Linked DNA regions of Wigglesworthia glossinidia endosymbiont of Glossina morsitans morsitans (Yale colony). The protein of the gene in region 2 interacts with the protein of the main gene of each other region in a pairwise test. Links are inferred from orthologs where the notes say so. Each region holds a gene or a part of one and is shown on either strand. Other genes may lie near its edges. The genes, in order: eno and rpe.

Region 1 (12,877 bases), 250 kb from region 2 along the record:
TAACTTTAAAACCTAAAATGCTTATTTTAAATATACATGAAAATTCTTCAAAAAATATCGAATACATAGAAAAAATAAAAAAATATTTTAATCATCTTGAAATACCCGTACTTAAAATATGCGCTACATTTGAAGATAATTTCATAAATTCTTTACAGAAAAAATCATCTAAAATGTACATAATATCTAAATTAGCAAACTCTAATTTAGGCACAATTATAAATTGTGGCTGTCAATTATTAAAATTAAATAACTTTTTTACTATTGGTAAAAAAGAAGTACGTTCATGGTTAATTAATTATAAAACTACAGCATTACAAGCATCAGGAAAAATTCATAGTGATTTTCAAAGAGGATTCATTCGAGCAAAAGTTATCTCTTTTGAAAATTTTATGCATTATAAAAGTATGAACTTAGCAAAAAAATTTGGAAAAATTAAATTAGAAGGAAAAGATTATTTAGTAAAAAATGGAGATATTATTGAATTTTTATTTAATGTTTAATTTTTTTTTAAATATCTAAAAAAAGAAAAAAATAAAATAATTTATTTTATGCATAGATCAAGATTAAGATATTTACTAAAAAAAATCGCTATATACTTTAGAATACTTATATTTATCATATTAAATTTTAAAACTGTTTATTCAGAAGTATATCAGTTGCCTAAAAATGGTAATAGAATAATCGGAAAAAATTTTGTTATTACTATTCCAAAAAATAATACTCTCTCTTTAGAATACTTTGCTCAAAAATTTAATGTAGGTCTTACTAATATATTAGAAGCAAATCCAGGAGTAGATGTATATTTACCTCAAAGTGGCACGCAAGTAATTATTCCAAAACAAATTATATTGCCAGATATGCCTTATTCAGGAATTATTATAAACACTGCTGAAATGCGATTATTTTATTTTCCTAAAAATTCTAATTTAGTAGCAATTTTTCCTATCGGTATCGGACAAGTAGGGAAAGAAACTCCTCATAATTGGACTACTGCTGTGAAAAGAAAAAAATATGGACCAACTTGGACTCCTACACAATCTATACGTCAAGAATATTTAGAAAAAGGCAAAATTTTGTTAAAAACATATCCTCCAGGAAAAGATAACCCTATGGGATTATACGCTTTATATTTAGAAGATCTATATGCTATTCATGGAACAAATGCAAATTTTGGAATTGGACTGCGTGTTACTCATGGATGCATACGTTTAAGAAATGCTGATATTAAATATTTATTTAATCATGTACCAGTTGGTACTACAGTAAAATTCATCAACGAACCAATAAAAATTAGTTTAGAAAAAGACGGAAATAAGTATATAGAAGTACATTTTCCGTTATCAAATAATTTAGAAACTTTTAAATCTATTTATCATAAACCAATTGTTATTTCTAACAAAATATATAATTTTATACATGATTTAAAGGTAAATAAATTCGTAGTCGCACAGGCTTTTCAAGAACGTAAGGGATTACCGGTTAATATTATAAAAAATTAAAAATACATAAATTTAAAAAATTATTGATTTTTAATTTCCATTCTTCCATTAAATGGAGCACGATACTGTAGTTCTTCTTCAATACGAATTAATCGATTATATTTTGCTATTCGATCTGATCGACTCATAGATCCTGTTTTAATTTGACCTGATGCTGTTCCAACAGATAAATCTGCTATTGTTACATCTTCAGTTTCTCCAGATCGATGTGAAATAATAGTAGAGTATCCGGCTTTTTTAGCTATTTTAATTACTTTTAAAGTTTCTGTTAATGAACCAATTTGATTTGGTTTTACTAAAATGGAATTAGCAATTCCATTTTTAATACCATTGTTTAACAATTTAGAATTAGTCACGAATAAATCGTCACCTACGAGCTGAATTTTTTTTCCTAATGTTTTTGTTAATATTTTAAAACCTTCTAAATCATTTTCATGTAATCCGTCTTCAATAGAAAGAATAGGATACTTATTTGTAAGATCGGTCAAATATTCTATAAATTCGCAAGATGAAAACATTTTTTTTTCACTTTTTAAATAATAAGATTGATAGTTTTTTTCAAAAAATTCTGATGCAGCACAATCGATCGCTAATGTAATGTCTTTACCTATACAAAATCCAGATTTTTCTATTGCTTCTTGAATTAAATTAAATGCAACAATATTAGATTTTAAATTAGGTGTATATCCTCCTTCATCTCCAACAGAAGTGCTCATACCCTGTTCATGCAATATTTTTCCTAAATTATGGAATATTTCAGATCCCATTTGAATTGCTTGTTTAATATTTTTTGCACTAACTGGTTGAATCATAAATTCTTGAATATCAATATTATTGTTTGTATGTTTTCCTCCGTTAATAATATTAATCATTGGTAATGGCATAGAAAACATTTCTGGAATTTCATTGAGTTCTGCTATGTATTGATATAGAGGAATTTTTCTGATGTTTGATACTGCTTTAGCGTTTGCAAGAGATACAGCTAAAATTGAATTTGCTCCTAATCTAGACTTATTTTCTGTCCCATCTAAATGAATCATGATATTATCAATATTTTTTTGTTCCTCAGCATTTTTTTTTATTAAAGATTTAGAAATTTTTTTATTTATCACTTTTACTGCTTTTTTTACACCTTTACCTAAAAATCGAGAAAAATCTCGATCACGTAATTCATATGCTTCTCGTGAACCAATAGATATACCAGACGGAGAAGAAGCGCGTCCTATTACGCCGCCAGACAAATGTACTTCAGCTTCTACTGTAGGATTGCCTCTTGAATCAAGAATTTCACGACCAATAACTTTGATAATTTTTGAAGTATACATTTTATTATATTTATATATAAATAATAATTAATTAGTATGATACTAAAAATATTATTAAATAAGTATATTAAAAATTTTTTTTATTTTGATAATTGTGAGCAGCTTTTATAAAAGAAATAAATAACGGATGACTATCACGAGGATTAGAATTAAATTCTGGATGAAATTGACTTCCAATAAACCATGGATGTTTTGGATATTCAATAATTTCAACTAATTTATATTTATTATGTGACCATCCGGAAACAATTAATCCTGATTTTTCAATTTTGTTTAGAAATAAATTATTTACTTCATATCGATGGCGATGTCGTTCTAAAATAATAGATTTATTATATATTTGATACGCTAAACTTCCTAACTTTAAGTAACATTTTTGATTTCCTAATCTCATTTTTGTAGAAATCTTATATGTATTAAAAATAGATTTTTTTCGATAATTCCATTCTGATATTTTAGCAATTACCGGATATTTACAATTTTTTATAAATTCTGTTGAATTTGCTTCCATTAATCCAATAACATTACGCGCGAACTCTATTATTGCAATTTGCATACCTAAGCAAATTCCAAAATAAGGAATGTTTTTTTCTCTCGAAAATTTTGCTGCTATTATTTTACCTTCGATTCCTCGATATCCGAATCCACCTGGAACAATAATGGCATCTAAATTTTTAAGAGTAGATATATCAGAAAACTCTAAACTTTGAGAATTAATTAATTTAATATCAATAATTAATCTATTTTTCAATCCAGCGTGTTCTAAAGCAGCAATCAATGAACGATAAGCATCTGGAAATTCTGTATATTTGCCTATTATTCCAATGATTACTGTCCCTATGGTATTTTTTTTTTGATGCATAACAGTTTCCCACATAGATAAGTCTGCTTTTGGGCACTTTATGCAAAAACGGTGACAAATATAGTTATCAAGACCTTGTTTATTTAAAAATATTGGTATTCTATAAATAGAATCTATATCTTCTAAAGAAAATACAGCTTTTTCAGGAACATTACAAAATAAAGCAATTTTTGATCTTTCATATTTTGGTACTAATCGATCTGATCTGCAAATTAAAATATCTGGTTGAATGCCGATAGAAAGAAGTTCTTTAACAGAATGTTGTGTTGGTTTAGTTTTTATTTCTTTTGAAGGATATAAATATGGAACGAGTGTTAAATGAATATAAAGTATTTTTCTTTTTCCAATTTCTATTGCCATTTGACGAATACTTTCTAAAAAAGGTAATGATTCGATATCGCCTACTGTCCCTCCAATTTCAACTAATAAAATGTCAAATCCTTTTCCTGCACGTATAATACATTTTTTGATTTCGTTTGTAATATGTGGAATTACTTGAATAGTAGCTCCAAGATAAAATCCATTTCTTTCGTTTCTTAATACGTCAGAATAAATTTTTCCTGTAGTTAAATTATTGTAACGTGACATCTTAGAATTTAAAAAACGTTCATAATGTCCTAAGTCTAGATCAGTTTCCGCACCATCTTCGGTAACAAAAACTTCTCCATGTTGAATTGGACTCATGGTTCCAGGATCTACGTTTATATAAGGATCTAGTTTCATTAAAGTAACTTTTAAATTGCGCGCTTCTAATATAGCACCTAAAGACGCTGTAGTAATACCTTTACCGAGAGATGAAACGACTCCTCCAGTAATAAATATATAATATTTTGCCATATTTTTATTGAAAAAAAATAATGAAATTATTTGTATGTTTTATTTTTAAAATTAAAATATTTCTAAAATTTTGAAACCAATATTTAAATAATAAAAAATTTTAGTATGTTACTAAATTTATATATTTTAATACAAATTTTTTGTAAATTATAATAAATAAAATACTACGATATATATATGTTATTTAATATAATAAAAATATTTATTCTGAATATAATGAATAAAAAATATAGAACAATATAATTTTATCAAAAAAAGTAAGTTTAAGTGACATCAAATAATATTGAATAAATTCAAAAAATTATTTAAGGAAAAAAAATGTTAAATAATAAAAAAACTGTATTTAATATAATTTTAAGTATATTAATATTATCAAGTTGCACAAATAGTCCAAGTAATAACAAATTAAATTCTGATATCAAAGAACTGCACAATCAAATAGATCATATTTCAGAAGATGTAAAACATATCAAAGCTGATGCACATATAGCAAAAGAAGAAGCTGATCGTGCAAATCAACGTCTGAACAATCGTTCTTTTTATTATAGAAAATAAATTATTACTTTTTAAGTAAAAAGTTATTCTTATAAAAAAGAACGCGCCGATTTTTTAATGAAACTAATGATAGCACCTAATCCCTGCATTCTAGAAGGAGTTAGGTGCTCAGATAAACATAAATTTTTTAAATCAAGATATGTATTACATGTAATTATTTCTGATATTTTTAAGTTTTGATAAAATATAAATAAAATTGCTATTAGCCCTTTAACAATAATAGAGTTGCTATCTCCATAAAATTTTAAATGATTTTTATTATATAATAAAGCAATCCAAACAAGATTTTGGCATCCAGGAACAAGATATTCAGATTTTTTAAATCTATCAGGAAATGGAGCCAATCTCTTTCCTAATTCTATAATATAGAGATATTTTTCTTCCCAATTACTTAAGTAAGAAAAATTTTTTATAAATTTATTTTTATCCATAAAATATTTTAAACTAATCTAATTAGATTGTTGTAAAAAATTTATTGTTTTATTTAATTTTTTTATAAAACATGAGATATCTGACTTGCTTGTATACATAGCTATCGAGATTCTACACATACTATTTGTTTTAAAAAATTTCATAATTGGCATAGCACAATGATGTCCAGTACGAATAGCAACTCCATATTGATCAAGTATAACACCTATATCATAAGCATGATAATTTTTTAAATTAAAAGAAATTACTCCAGAAAACGGATCAGATCCATAAATCCTAATTGTAGGAATATTTTTTAATTTTAATAAAGCATAATTTATAATTTTTTTTTCATGTACGAAAATTTTTTTCATGCCGATTTTATTTATGTAATCTACAGCTGCACCTAGTCCGATAATACCAGAAATATTAGGTGAACCAGCTTCAAATTTCCATGGAACAGAGCTAAATTTAACCCCTGAATCTAAACATACATTCTGTATCATGCCACCACCTCCTTCCCATGGAGGCATCTTATCGAGTATTTTTTTTTTCGCATATAATATACCAATTCCTGATGGTCCATATAATTTATGTCCTGAAAATACATAAAAATCGCAATTAATTTTTTGTACATCTATATTGTGGTGCACAATTGCTTGTGCGCCGTCAATTAATATTTTAACATTAAAATAATTTTTTACTTTTTTGATAATAGTTTCTATTGCATTGTATGTTCCTAAAACATTTGACATATGCGTCATGCATAGAAGGCGAGTTTTATGATCAATAATTTGTTCTAGTTTATCAAAATCTAATTTTCCATTAGGTAAAAGTGGAATATATTTAATATTTATTTTTTTTTTTCTTGCAAGAATTTGCCATGGTACAATATTAGAATGATGTTCCATTTGAGTAATTACTATATTTTCCCCTGAATTTATATAATTTTCGCCCCAAGAATGAGCAACTAAATTAATTCCTTCCGTAGCGCCTTTAACAAAAATAATTTCTTTTTCTGATTTTGCATTAAGAAAACAAGAAATTTTTTCTCTAACATCTTCCATGTACTTTGTAGCATTTTTACTTAGAGTATGAATACCTCTATGTACAGCTGAATGTTGTTGTGATACATATTGAATTTCTCGTTTAAAAACAAATTTTGGTTTTTGTGCACTAGCGGCGCTATCTAGATAAATTAATGGATAATTATTAACTATTTTTTTTAGAATAGGAAAATCTTTTCTAATTTTTTTAATTGGATATATCATATTTTTATTTGCTCTAAAAATGATACGATTAAATTATTTAAAGTTTTATGTAGTGATTTATAAGATACATTTTTAAGCACTTCTAAAGAAAATGCATACATGATCATTTTTTTTGCATGATTTTTTGAAATTCCTCTAGAGCGCAGATAAAATAAATGTTCTGGATTCATATATCCAACTGTAGATCCATGACTACATTTTACATCATCTGCATAAATTTCTAATTCAGGTTTTGTATTTATCTTAGAATGTTTGCTAGTTAATAAATTATCGTTTTTCATATGACCGTCTGTTTTTACTGCATTTTTCTCAACTTTAATAATACCATGAAAGTTTCCTATTGCAGATTTTGATAAAATCATTTTATGTAGTTGCCTACTCTTACAACAACGAGATTTGTGATCTATGTATGTATTTATGTCGATAATTTGTTTATTACTAGGTACGGATAAACTGTTTATTGATACATCAGAGTGTTCATGATTCAAACATACATGAGTGTTTTGCTGAGAAAAATATCCTCCCAAGTTGAAAAGATGATTATAAAATGTAGTATTTTTATTTAAAATAATATTGTTATTCGCAATATGATAGCTATTAAAATTATCAAAATTAATTTTTAAATAATTCATATGAGCACTGCTTTCTAATAAAAAATTTGTGCAAATATTATTTAAATATGAGTAATGACTATTACCTAAAAAGTGCTCTATGATTTCTCCTCGAGCATTTTCTTGCACATTAATGTGTATACGAGAATTTATTACAGCAATTTTATTATTTTGTCCGCCTGAATTGATATGAAGTAAGTATAATGGAATAAGAGGTTTTGTATTTTTTTCTAAATCAATATGTATTATATTTTCACAGAAACTTTCTGACATATGTAAAAAAAAATTAGATTTTATTAAATAATTAGGTGATATTTTTATATAATTATTTTTTCTTATTTTTATTTTCCATTGGCCAAAATCATTATCACTTAAATGTTGACACAGCGTGCCGTTAAAAAACACTAATTTATAAACATGTTTATGCAATAAAATTTTGTCTAGTTCGATATTAAAATTTGAATTCTTGTTCGCTATAAAAAATTTTTTTGTAAAAAAATTTTTTAATGGAACCACATTCCAAATTTCTTTTGAAAAATATGACGATCGTAATTCAAAAATTTTATTCCAGTGCATACAAAGATCTTTAGGTCGTTTTTTGCATAAAAACAATTTATTCCATTGCTCTAGAAAATTTATGATATGTGTATTGTATTTTAATTTATCCATATCCGTATTCCTCGAGATGTTTAACTATTTCAAAAGTTCCAGATTGGACAATACTGCCTTTATTTAATACATGCACGTAATCTGGTGATATATAATTTAATATGCGTTGGTAATGAGTGATAATGATAAAAGACCGTTTTTTATGTCTTAACATATTTATGCAATTAGAAATTTTTTTTAATGAATCTATATCTAATCCGGAATCAATTTCATCTAATACACATAAACTGGGTTTTAATATTATCATTTGTAAGATTTCATTTCTTTTTTTTTCTCCTCCTGAAAATCCTACATTTAATGCTCTTTGCATAAATTCTTCGGAAATATTAAGTAGTTCTGTATTTTTTTTATATATTTGAGAAAAATTATAAATATCTAAAAAAGGTTTATTTTGATATTTTCGAATAGCATTAATACTTGCATGCAAAAAATTTTTATTATTTATGCCTGGTATTTCCATTGGATATTGAAAAGCTATAAAAATTCCTTTTCCTGCTCGTTCTTCTGGGGTTAATTGAAAAAGATTAACATTTTTAAATAAAATACTTCCAGAAGTAATAACACAATGTTTTTTTCCAGACAAAGTATCTGCTAGAGTGCTTTTTCCTGATCCATTTGGACCCATAATAGCATGAACTTCTCCTGGTTGAATTTTTAAATTTAACTTATTTAAAATAAGTTGATTATTAACCATAACTTCTAAATTTTGAATTGACAACATGTTTTGTTCCTAGTAAATAAATTCCAAAAAAATGTATTTTCTACTTATTTTAACCTATACTATGATCTAAATTAATATGAAGTAACTTTTCTGCTTCTATAGCAAATTCTAATGGCAACTTAGAGAATACTTCTTTACAAAATCCATGTACAATCATAGAAATTGCATCATTAACATTAATTCCTCTTTGTTGACAATAAAAAATTTGATCTTCTTCTATTTTAGATGTCGTAGCTTCATGCTCAATCTGAGAAGTTTGATTATTTACTTGAATATTTGGAAAAGTATGTGCTCCAGATTTAGTACCAATTAACATAGAATCACATTGAGTAAAATTTCTTGAATAATTTGCTTGAGATGTAATTTTTACTAAACCCCGATAGGTATTGTTACTTTGCCCGGAAGATATTGTTTTAGATACAATAGTTGAGCTGCTATTTTTACCTATATGAATCATTTTAGTACCCGTATCTGCTTGCTGATAATTTTTTGTTAAAGCAATAGAAAAAAATTCTCCTATTGATTCATTTCCTTTTAAAATCACACTTGGATACTTCCAAGTAATTGCAGATCCTGTTTCAGATTGTGTCCAAGACATTTTTGATTTTTTTCCTTTACATAAAGCACGCTTTGTGACAAAATTCAATATTCCGCTTTCATTAGATTGTCCCGGAAACCAATTTTGCACAGTAGAATACTTTACTGTAGCATAATCTAGCACAATGACTTCTACAACGGCAGCATGCAACTGATGACCATCCCGTATCGGAGCAGAGCAACCCTCGATATAACTTACTGTACTATTTTTATCTGCTATTAAAATAGTACGTTCAAATTGACCAGTATTAGCGGAATTTATACGAAAATATGTGGATAATTCCATCGGGCATTGTACATTTTTTGGAATATATACAAATGTCCCATCAGAAGCTACAGCAGAATTTAAAGCCGCAAAAAAATTATCATTTGCAGGGACAACGCTTCCTAAATATTTACGTACAAGTTCTGGATAATTTTGAATTGCTTCGCTAAAAGAACAAAAAATAATTCCCATCTCTTTAAGAGAACTTTGATATGTTGTAGATACAGAAACAGAATCAAATATAGCATCGATTGCTATATTTTTATCTTCTTTTGTAGGTATGCCTAATTTTTTAAATGTATTTTTTACTTCAGGAATTAAATAATTTTGAGAATTTTTTTTTGTTTTATTTCGTTTATCATTTTGGCAAGAATCGCATTTTGGTGCGGAGTAATAACTATATTCATTATAATTAATTGGATCAAATTTTCCATGTAACCAATGCGGTTCAGACATGTTTAGCCATGCATTATATGCTTGCATTCTAAAATTTAACATCCAATCAGGTTCGTTACGCTTTCTAGATATAGCGCAAATTACTTTTTCATTAATTCCTTTTTCTAATTCGTCTGTTTTTAAAATTGTAGAAAATCCTTCTTTATATTCATTTAAATTTAATTTATATGTACTTTCTTTTAAAGAATTGTTAATATTATTTTTCATAAAATATTGTCTCATTAAAAATTTATACTTTTTCCACAACCACATATGTTTTTTGCATTCGGATTATTAAATTTAAATTTGTAACCTAATCCATTTTTAATGTAATCTAGTTCGAGTGTATTAATAAATGGCAAAAATTTTTTTAGTGTACATATTTGTACTCCTTTGTATTCGTATACAAAATCATCTTTTGTAAACTTCGATACTGTATTTATCAAATAACTCCAACCTGCACATCCAGATCTTTTTAATGATATTCGAATTCCTAAGATAGATGGATTTTGTTTTATTAGTTGATTGATTTTTTTTACAGCAGATTCAGTTAGAATAAATTTCTTTAATGATTTCTGTGTATCTTTATAATGTTTCATTGTATTAATTAAATGTTTCATATAAAACTTATGTTAAAATAAATATAAATTAATTTTAATATAAATATTATTAAATTCCCATAAAAATAAAATTTTATGCTTTATATATTTTATATATAATTTTATTATAAAATAATCAGTATACATATTAATAATTTAAAAATTTTTTAAAAAAATTTATATATTTTAAGTATAATCAAATTAAATAAAGTGTATATAAGTTATTATATTAACAAATAATTGAGAATTAAAAATTTTATTTTATACAAATTTATTGTACTAATTTTTTAAATAAAAATTAGATTATACTAAAATAAATTTTAAAAAATTATTTTTAATATTTATTATAAAATATCACATGTTATTATTATGTATAAATTATCAGGAAAATCAGATTATGAATTTATTACTTGGAAAACGTTTCTTAATCACAGGAATGATAAATAAATATTCTATAGCATACGGTATTGCTCGTGCTATATATCGTCAAAAAGCCGAATTAGCATTTACCTATCAAAATGAAAAAGCGAAACAACGTATTGAAAAAATTGTGCAAAAAGAATTTAATTCGAATCTTTTATTACCTTGTGATGTAAACAACAAACAAGATATTCATGATTTATTTCAAAAGTTAAAAAAATCATGGAAAACTTTTGATGGTTTTTTACATTCTATTGCATATGCAAATCCAAAAAATTTATCAGGAAATTATTTAGATTCTTTAACTCAGGAAGATTTTATGCACGCACATAAAATTAGCACATATAGTTTTTCTGAAATGTCTAAGCTTAGTAGATCTATGATAAATTCAGGAGGAAGTATAGTGACAATTACATATATAGGTTCTGAAAGAATTATACCAAATTATAATATAATGGGTATTGCAAAAGCTGCTTTAGAAGCGAGCGTACGTTATATAGCATATTCTTTAGGAAATGAAAATATTAGAGTAAATGCAATTTCTGCTGCTCCAATCAAAACTTTATCGGCTTCTGGAATTAAAAATTTTAAAAAGATGTTAAAAAATTATGGAAATATAAATCCTTTAAAAAAAATTATTAATATTCATGATATAGGAAATGTTGCTACATTTTTGTTTTCTGATTTATCATCTATAGTTACTGGAGAAATTATTCATGCTGATGGTGGTTTTCATATCATGTCTGCAATAGAAAATGAAAATTGATTTTTTATGTTTGATTATTTTAAAATACACAATAATATATATTATGTTCAATTAATATATTGAATCAGTTTTGATATTATATAAAAATAAAAAATTGCAGATATTTATTATATTTAAGAATCTAATTGTTAATATCAGACAAAATTTTTTTCAAAATCATATATGGATTATCCGCACGAGTAATTGGACGTCCAATTACTAAAAAATCAGATCCAGATCTTATTGCTTCTCGAGGCGTCATAACACGTTTTTGATCATCATAGTACATTCTTTTTGGACGTATTCCCGGGGTGATAATAATAAAATTTTTTCCAAATAATTTTCTAATGCTTTTCGCTTCCCACGGAGAACATACAATGCCATCTAATTTACATTTTTTAGCAAGTACAGATAATTTGATTACATGATTTAACATAGAAGAAGTATTAATACCAATATGATTTAATTCAAGTATATTCATACTAGTTAATACAGTTACTCCAATAATTTTAGGTGTGTTCTTTTTATGAAAATTGAGTGCCGATCGAGCCGACAACATCATACTTTTTCCTCCATGGATATGTAAAGTAAACATCCATACATCTAATTTTTTTATAGCATATACTGATCTTTTTACTGTATTAGGAATATCATAAAGCTTTAAATCTAAAAAGATCTTAAATCCTTTTTTATGTAAATAATTTACTAAAAAAACTCCTGATTTGATAAAAAGTTCTTGGCCAATTTTTAATTGACATTGTTGTGGAGATATTTTTTTAGAAAAATAAATTGCTTGTTCGGGATCTTGATAATCTAATGCTATAATAATTGGAGATAATTTTTTTTTTTCTATCATACTGTTTTTAGTAACCAACATTAAAAATAATTAATTTATATTTAATTTTTTTATATTAAAACATAAATTTATATTTTATTGATACAAAGTATTAGTATTAATAAAATCTGAAACTGTATACATTATATTTAATATTTTATAATTATTCAAAATATTAAATTTCATTTGTAAAAAATGAATATGTTAAAAAATATAA
Region 2 (7,455 bases):
GTCATATTCAAAATTAAGATTAAATCTAAATAATATTAATAATTTTTGATAATAGGCAATGATAATATGAATCATAAAATTACTGATACTACATTAAAATCAAATAACCAAAATAATCGAACTTCCTATATTTCACGTAAAAATTATGCAGACAATAAAAAATTACTAAATAAAAATAAATTTATGATTATCGCTAGTATTATTTCTATATCATTAATAGTAATTATGGGAATAATTTTAAAACGTCTATCTAAAAAATCAGATGTCACCCAAGAAATTATGATTATCGAACAGAAAAATAAAGAAAATAAAGAAAACATAAATGATCTTAAAAAAGATGATGATTTATTTTCTAATAACAAAGAAAATAAGCTTTATTCTGACGTTCAAGAAGAATTAAAAGAAACGAATCATAAAAATTCGCATGATAGCAATCTTGCAATATCAAATCATAAAAAATCTGTAATATCAAGTAATAATAAAACGCACCATAGTACAGATGAAATTAATAAAAAATTAAATTCTCAACAAAATATAGTTGCCCCTCATGATTCTAATTTAAATAAAATCAGTCACAGCTCGTCATTACACATAAATGATTTGAAGAAAAATACTTCTGAAAAAAATTTTTTACAAACAACTCCGGATAATTACTATACAATACAATTTAGTAGCTCATCTAATTTGCAAGCAATAAAAAATTATGCAAAAAATAATAAACTAAATCCTTATTGGATTCATAAAATTTCTAAAAATAGTAAATATCAGTATTTGTTAGTTTCAGGCACATATTCTTCATTAGAAGAAGCTCAAAATGTTATTAAGAAATTACCGGAAAATTTGAAAATCAACAAACCATGGATACGCAAAATTAAGCAAATAAAACAATGAAATTAGATTTTTTTAAAGAACTTATTATTTAATTATTTACTTTATATCGAAATTTAATTTAATATTTTTAATATATATTTCATTTCAAAAAATAAGAACACGTTTTATTACAAATAATATTTATCAAATTTTATATGTCGAAGATAGAACACAAATATTACATTTCTCCATCTATTTTAGCTGCAAATTTCACAATACTTGGCAAAGAAATACAACAAGTAATTTCTGCAGGAGCAAAAAGTATTCATTTTGACGTTATGGATAATCATTATGTTCCTAATCTTAGTATAGGACCAATTGTATTGAGATCTTTACGTAAAAGCGGATTTGAAATTCCTATCGATATACATTTAATGGCAAAACCTATCGATAAATTAGTTTGTTCTTTTATTAAAGAAAAATCTAATTGTATAATTTTTCATCCTGAATCTACAAATAAAATAGAACATATCTTGAATAAGATCAAAGAAAATAATTGTAAAACAGGTTTAGCATTTAGCTTATCTACATCTTTGAAATATCTTGAAAATAATTACATTTTAAAAAATCTTGATACAGTCCTAATTATGTCCGTTAATCCAGGATTTTTTGGTCAAAAATTTCAAATAAAAGCAATAAATAGAATCCGAAAAATACGAAAATTAATTAATAATAGCGGATATAAGATCTTGATTTCTGTAGATGGCGGTATTAATGCAAACAATATTTATAAAATAGCATATTCCGGAGCAGATATATTTGTGATAGGATCTGCAATATTTCATCAAAATCATTATTTTGAAACAATAAAAGAAATGCAATTGAAAATAATACGTGCCAAATCTGATATTTTATCAAAAAATAAAAATTAATAAAGGTGAGTATGTGAAACTCAATATATTTAGTGCTGCACAACCTTCTGGAATTCCAACTTTAGGAAATTACATCGGTACAATAAGAAGCTGGAATGCTTTTCAAAAGAATTATAATAGCATATATTGTATTGCTGATTTACATGCTATTACAAAAAGACAAAATCCAAAATTATTATTAAAAAATTCTTTAGATCTTTTGTCTATTTATTTGTCATGTGATATTGATCCAAAAATTAGCACAATATTTATGCAATCACATCGTCCGGAGCACACACAATTATCTTGGATGCTAAGTTGTTATACATATTTTGGAGAATTAAAAAGAATGGTTCAATTTAAAGAAAAATCTAAAAATAATAAAAATATAAATATAGGATTGTTTTCTTACCCAATATTAATGGCCAGTGATATTCTATTATATCAAACCCATAAAGTTCCAGCAGGCTTAGATCAAGCACAACATATAGAGCTTAGCAAATTAATTGCAAAGCGTTTTAATAAAATATACAATAGCAATATTTTTAACGTTCCAGAATTAATTATTACGCAATCAGGATCTCGGATTATGGCATTATCTAATCCGAAAAAAAAAATGTCTAAATCAGATAAAAATAAAAATAATTTTATTAGTTTACTTGATTCAGAAGAATCTATAATAAGAAAAATAAAAAATGCTCAAACAGATTCAGATCAACCTCCAGTTATTAAATATGATGTAATTAAAAAACCTGGGATTTCTAATTTGCTATGCATTTTATCTGAACTGACTGGAAAAAATATAATAGAGTTAGAAACATACTTTTCAAATAAATTATATCGAGATTTAAAATTAGAAGTTATTCATACAGTTCTAGAACATATCAAAAAAATACAAAAAAAATATTTTTCTATAAGATCCAAAGAAAAGTATTTAATAGAAATATTACAATCTGGTTCTGAAAAAGCTAAAAAAATAGCAAACAATACTCTTTCGAAAGTTAAAAATGCAATAGGATTACATTCTTAAACTTATTTACGACTTTTTTTTATGAGTATTTTTGATTGGTGCACAATAGTATCAACATTAATTTTGAAAAAATTAAATACATCTTTTCCTGACCCGGATCTTCCAAATTCATCTATCCCAATTATTTTTCCGGATAATCCAACATATTTATACCAGAAATGAGACACTCCTGCTTCTATAGCAATTCTTAATTGTACATTTTTTGGTAAAACTAACTCCTTATAAATTTTACTTTGAGATTCAAATAAATCTATGCATGGTAATGATACTACACGTATTTGATATCCATTATTTGAAAGTATTTTGTATGCACGTACAGTTATTTCAATTTCAGATCCAGTAGATATTAAAATTAATTCAGGTTTTTGTTTAGATTCTCGTAAAATATAACCTCCTTTTGAAATGTTATTTAATGCACTTACGTTACGATCTTGTTTTATTACATTTTGACGAGTCAATACAATAACTGTGGGACCACATCGCTCTATTGCATTTTTCCACGCTACTGCAGTTTCTACTTGATCACATGGACGCCAAACACTTAAATTTGGAATAATACGTAAAGCACTTAACTGTTCTATAGGTTGATGTGTTGGTCCATCTTCACCCAATCCAATAGAATCATGTGTATATAACATAATATGTTTAGCTTGCATCAATGAAGCCATACGTACTGCATTAATAGCATATTCCATAAATACTAAAAATGTTGCAGTATATGGAAGAAATCCTCCATAAATTGCTATTCCATTAGCAATAGCAGTCATTCCAAATTCTCTTGCACCATAATGAATATAATTTCCTGAGATATTCGATTGAATTGAAATAGAACATGATAGTTTTGTTAGTGTACTTGGAGTTAAGTCAGCTGATCCTCCAATAAGTTCAGGTAACATATAATTAATTTTTTCTAAAATATTTTTAGAAGCTTGTCTGGTAGAAATGTGATTGTTTTCTTTTTGCGTATTAGTTATTATTTTTTTAATTTGTTTTTTCCAGCATACAGGCAACTTAAATTTTAATCTTCTGATAAGCTCTTGACTTAGTTTAGGGTATTTATGTGTATATTCATAAAATATTTTATTCCATTTTAATTCATAATTTTTTCCTAAATCAACTGTATTCCAAGCTTTGTAAATTTCGCTTGGTATAATAAAAGGAGCATAATTCCATTTTAATTTTTTTCTTGTTTGTGATATTTCCATTTCACCTAAAGGTGCGCCATGAGACAAATGACTGCCAGATTTATTTGGCGAACCAAAAGCAATAATTGTATTACAAATTAATAAAGAAGGTTTATTAGTTTCATTAAGAGCGTTTTTAATTGCTGTATGAATATTTTTGCAGTCATGTCCATCAACATTATGTATTACATGCCATCCATACGATTCAAATCTACTTGCTGTATCATCATTAAACCAATCTTTTATTTCTCCGTCTATTGAAATTCCGTTATTATCATAAAATGCTATTAATTTTCCTAATTTCATATTTCCTGCTATAGAGCAGGCTTCATGTGAAATACCTTCCATCATACAACCATCTCCAAGAAATACATATGTATAATGATCAATAATATTAAATCTTGGACGATTAAATTGTGCAGATAAAATTTTTTCGCTTATTGCTAAACCAACAGCGCTAGCTATACCTTGGCCTAACGGTCCAGTAGTTATCTCAATACCATCTGTGATTTTAAATTCAGGATGACCTGGAGTTTTTGAGTGTATTTTTCGAAATTTTTTTAAATCTTCTATAGATATGTTGTATCCTAAAAGATGTAAAACACTATATATTAAAGCTGATGCATGACCATTAGATAAAACAAAACGATCTCGGTTGATCCATTTAGGGTTTCTAGGATTATGTTTCAGATGATTACGCCACAAAACTTCTGCAATATCAGCCATTCCCATTGGAGCTCCAGGATGTCCAGAATTTGCAAATTGCACCATGTCCATACTTAATACGCGAATGGCGTTTGCTAAAATCTTTTTAGAAATTTTCATTTTTAACCTTACAAGTATTTTAAAAAAATATTATCTATTTTTTTTTGATCATTAAAAAATAATCGAATTCCTTCCGATAATTTTTCTATAGCCATCGCATTATAGTTATATTGCCAACGAAATTTAGATTCAGATAGTTTTTTGAATTTATTTAAACTAGGTAATATATGAGGTAATATAGTATTAGATTTTTGCATACAACTTAATTGTTCAAAAAAAATTGGAGCAACAGTAATCGCATCATATCCAATTAATGCGTAAATTTGTTTTAAATTTCTAAAGCTTGCTCCCATAATAATAGTGTTATAATTTCTTTGTTTATAAAAATTATAAATTTTGTAAGCTAATTTAATGCCTGGATCTAAATATAGTAGGGATTTATGCTGCATTTTTTTATTTTTAAAATACCAATCACATACTCTACCTATAAATGGAGATATTAAATGTACTTGTGCTTCTGCACATGCTCTAGCTTGTATAAGTGAAAAAATCAATGTTAAATTACAGTTTATTCCAGATTTTTCTAATATTTCTGCTGCTTTAATACCTTCCCATGTAGCTGCCAATTTAATTAATACGCGATTTTTTTCTATTCCATACTGATTACATAAAAATATTATTTTTTTAGCTCTTTCAATTAAAGCTAAATAATCAAAAGATAATCGAATATCTATCTCGATAGAAACACGTCCAGAAATTAATTTTAAAATTTCTTTTGATACGTTTACATATAATTTATCATTGGCATTTTGTAAACGTGTTTTTTTATCGCCACCTTGTTTGTTTGCATAAGATACTGCATCTGCAATAAATTCTTGATAAATATATGAAGTCATTTCTTTGTATACTAAAGATGGATTTGTAGTGACATCTTTTGGTAAATATTTCTTAATTAATTCAAGATTACCGGTATCCATTACGACATTCGTAAATTTTTTAATATTATTTAATTGATTCATATATTTTCCATTAATAGAAAATTTCTAAAATATATAGAAATTTAAAATGTAAAAGTTTTTTATAAAAGTATTTATATATAAATATATGAAAAACTATTATATATTAATTATAAATAATTTATATTAGTTTTTATTCAACCAATTTTTAGCAGTTAAAAAATCAGTATATAATTTATTTTCACGACTTTTTGGATGAGGCTTCCAGTCATATTTCCATTTTACTAATGGAGGCATCGAAGATAATATAGATTCGATTCTACCTTTTGATTGAATACCGAATAAAGTACCTCTGTCTAATAATAAGTTGAATTCTACATATCTGCTACGTCGATATAATTGAAAATCACGTTCTCGTTGCTTCCACGTATAAGATTTTCTCAAATTCACTATTGGCAAATAAGCTTCTATATAACCATTACCTATTGCTTGAATAAAGCAAAAAACTTGGTTAAAATCTGGTGTATTTAGATCATCAAAAAATAAACCTCCAATGCCTCTAGGTTCATTACGGTGTTTAATAAAAAAATATTCATCGCACCACTTTTTATACTTTTCATATAAATCTTTTCCAAAAGGACGACAAATTTTTTCAGCAGTACGATGCCAATGTATTGCATCTTCTGTAAATCCGTAATATGGAGTCAAATCGAATCCTCCTCCAAACCACCATGTTGAAATATTTTTAGCACTTTTAACTGAAAAAAAACGGATATTTAAATGACTAGTGGGAATATAAGGATTTTTAGGATGTACTACTACTGAAATTCCAGTAGCCTTATAAAAACGATTTAAAAAATTTTTATTTTTATTTGTAGATGCGTGTGGTAGTGAATTTCCAGAAATGTTTGAAATATTTACGCTAGCTTGTTCAAATATTTTTCCATTTTTTAAAACTCTAGTACGACCTTGACCGCGCATTGTTTTCCATTTATCTTCTTTAAAGATAGAATGATTGTCTACTTTTGAAAAAGTATCACAAATTTTGTTTTGTAAATCAGAAAAAAAAGATAAAATTAACTGAAAATTATATTTCTTCATATTTTTCCTAAAATCAATAAAATATTAAAAAAACGATATGATAAAATTTATATCTTATTTTATCAATAAATAATCTGTATAAAACTACAAATAATATGGAATAAATAAAAAAATTATTTATGTTGTATCATTTTAACTGTATATGCATTAAAAATTATCTTGATACAATTAAATGTTGCATTTAAATTAATATTTTTCTAAAATTTTTAATATAAATATATATAATTTCTTAAAGTGAATATATTAATAAAATTCGGAAAAAATTCATGCAGTCTTTTTTTTGGAAAACTATAGGATCAGGAAAAAAAAATATAATTTTTTTGCATGGATGGGGGTTTAACGCACAAATCTGGTCAAATACTATTCCTTATTATTTTAAAAAATTTAAATTACATCTTATAGATCTTCCAGGATATGGAGAAAATAAGAATTTTTCTTGTTATTTACTTTCAGATATTATAGAGGTTATTTCAAATCGTGCACCAAAAAAATCAATATTAATTGGATGGTCTTTAGGAGGTTTGATAGCAAGTAAAATTGCAATTCAATATCCTAAAAAATTTCATGGATTAATTATTATATCTTCTTCTCCTTGTTTTTGCGAAAAAAAAAATTGGCCTGGAGTAAAAATAAAGATTTTAAAAAATTTTGCATTGCAATTAAAAAATAATTTTAAAAACACTATGAATCGATTTTTT

Evidence for each region.
Region 1: the proteins of rpe (region 2) and eno interact in binary tests that used the Escherichia coli proteins (3 or more experiments, as listed by UniProt). The link is inferred for Wigglesworthia glossinidia endosymbiont of Glossina morsitans morsitans (Yale colony) from one-to-one orthologs.

What each region holds. Positions count from the first base shown.
Region 1 is NC_016893.1:417,571-430,447, reverse strand. The notes cover bases 676-3,660. They hold eno (phosphopyruvate hydratase), read right to left. Parts: upstream 2,828-3,660; coding sequence 1,523-2,827; downstream 676-1,522. Other genes in these bases: WIGMOR_RS02070 (CTP synthase), read right to left, coding at 2,895-3,660; WIGMOR_RS02080 (L,D-transpeptidase family protein), read left to right, coding at 676-1,502. In the rest of the region: redox-regulated ATPase YchF, read left to right, coding at 1-503; more of WIGMOR_RS02080, read left to right, coding at 552-675; more of WIGMOR_RS02070, read right to left, coding at 3,661-4,526; WIGMOR_RS02065 (LPP leucine zipper domain-containing protein), read left to right, coding at 4,845-5,081; cysteine desulfuration protein SufE, read right to left, coding at 5,111-5,512; WIGMOR_RS02055 (cysteine desulfurase), read right to left, coding at 5,531-6,763; Fe-S cluster assembly protein SufD, read right to left, coding at 6,760-8,043; Fe-S cluster assembly ATPase SufC, read right to left, coding at 8,036-8,764; Fe-S cluster assembly protein SufB, read right to left, coding at 8,814-10,289; WIGMOR_RS02035 (HesB/IscA family protein), read right to left, coding at 10,304-10,660; WIGMOR_RS02030 (enoyl-ACP reductase FabI), read left to right, coding at 11,058-11,846; pyrF (orotidine-5'-phosphate decarboxylase), read right to left, coding at 11,968-12,702. UniProt on the Escherichia coli protein: Catalyzes the reversible conversion of 2-phosphoglycerate (2-PG) into phosphoenolpyruvate (PEP). It is essential for the degradation of carbohydrates via glycolysis.
Region 2 is NC_016893.1:173,399-180,853, reverse strand. Bases 1-2,883 are described here. They hold rpe (ribulose-phosphate 3-epimerase), read left to right. Parts: upstream 1-1,025; coding sequence 1,026-1,742; downstream 1,743-2,883. Other genes in these bases: tkt (transketolase), read right to left, coding at 2,754-2,883; trpS (tryptophan--tRNA ligase), read left to right, coding at 1,756-2,751; WIGMOR_RS00840 (SPOR domain-containing protein), read left to right, coding at 67-891; aroB (3-dehydroquinate synthase), read left to right, coding at 1-17. Also shown: more of tkt, read right to left, coding at 2,884-4,760; WIGMOR_RS00820 (transaldolase family protein), read right to left, coding at 4,769-5,719; hemF (oxygen-dependent coproporphyrinogen oxidase), read right to left, coding at 5,843-6,757; pimeloyl-ACP methyl ester esterase BioH, read left to right, coding at 7,024-7,455. UniProt on the Escherichia coli protein: Catalyzes the reversible epimerization of D-ribulose 5-phosphate to D-xylulose 5-phosphate.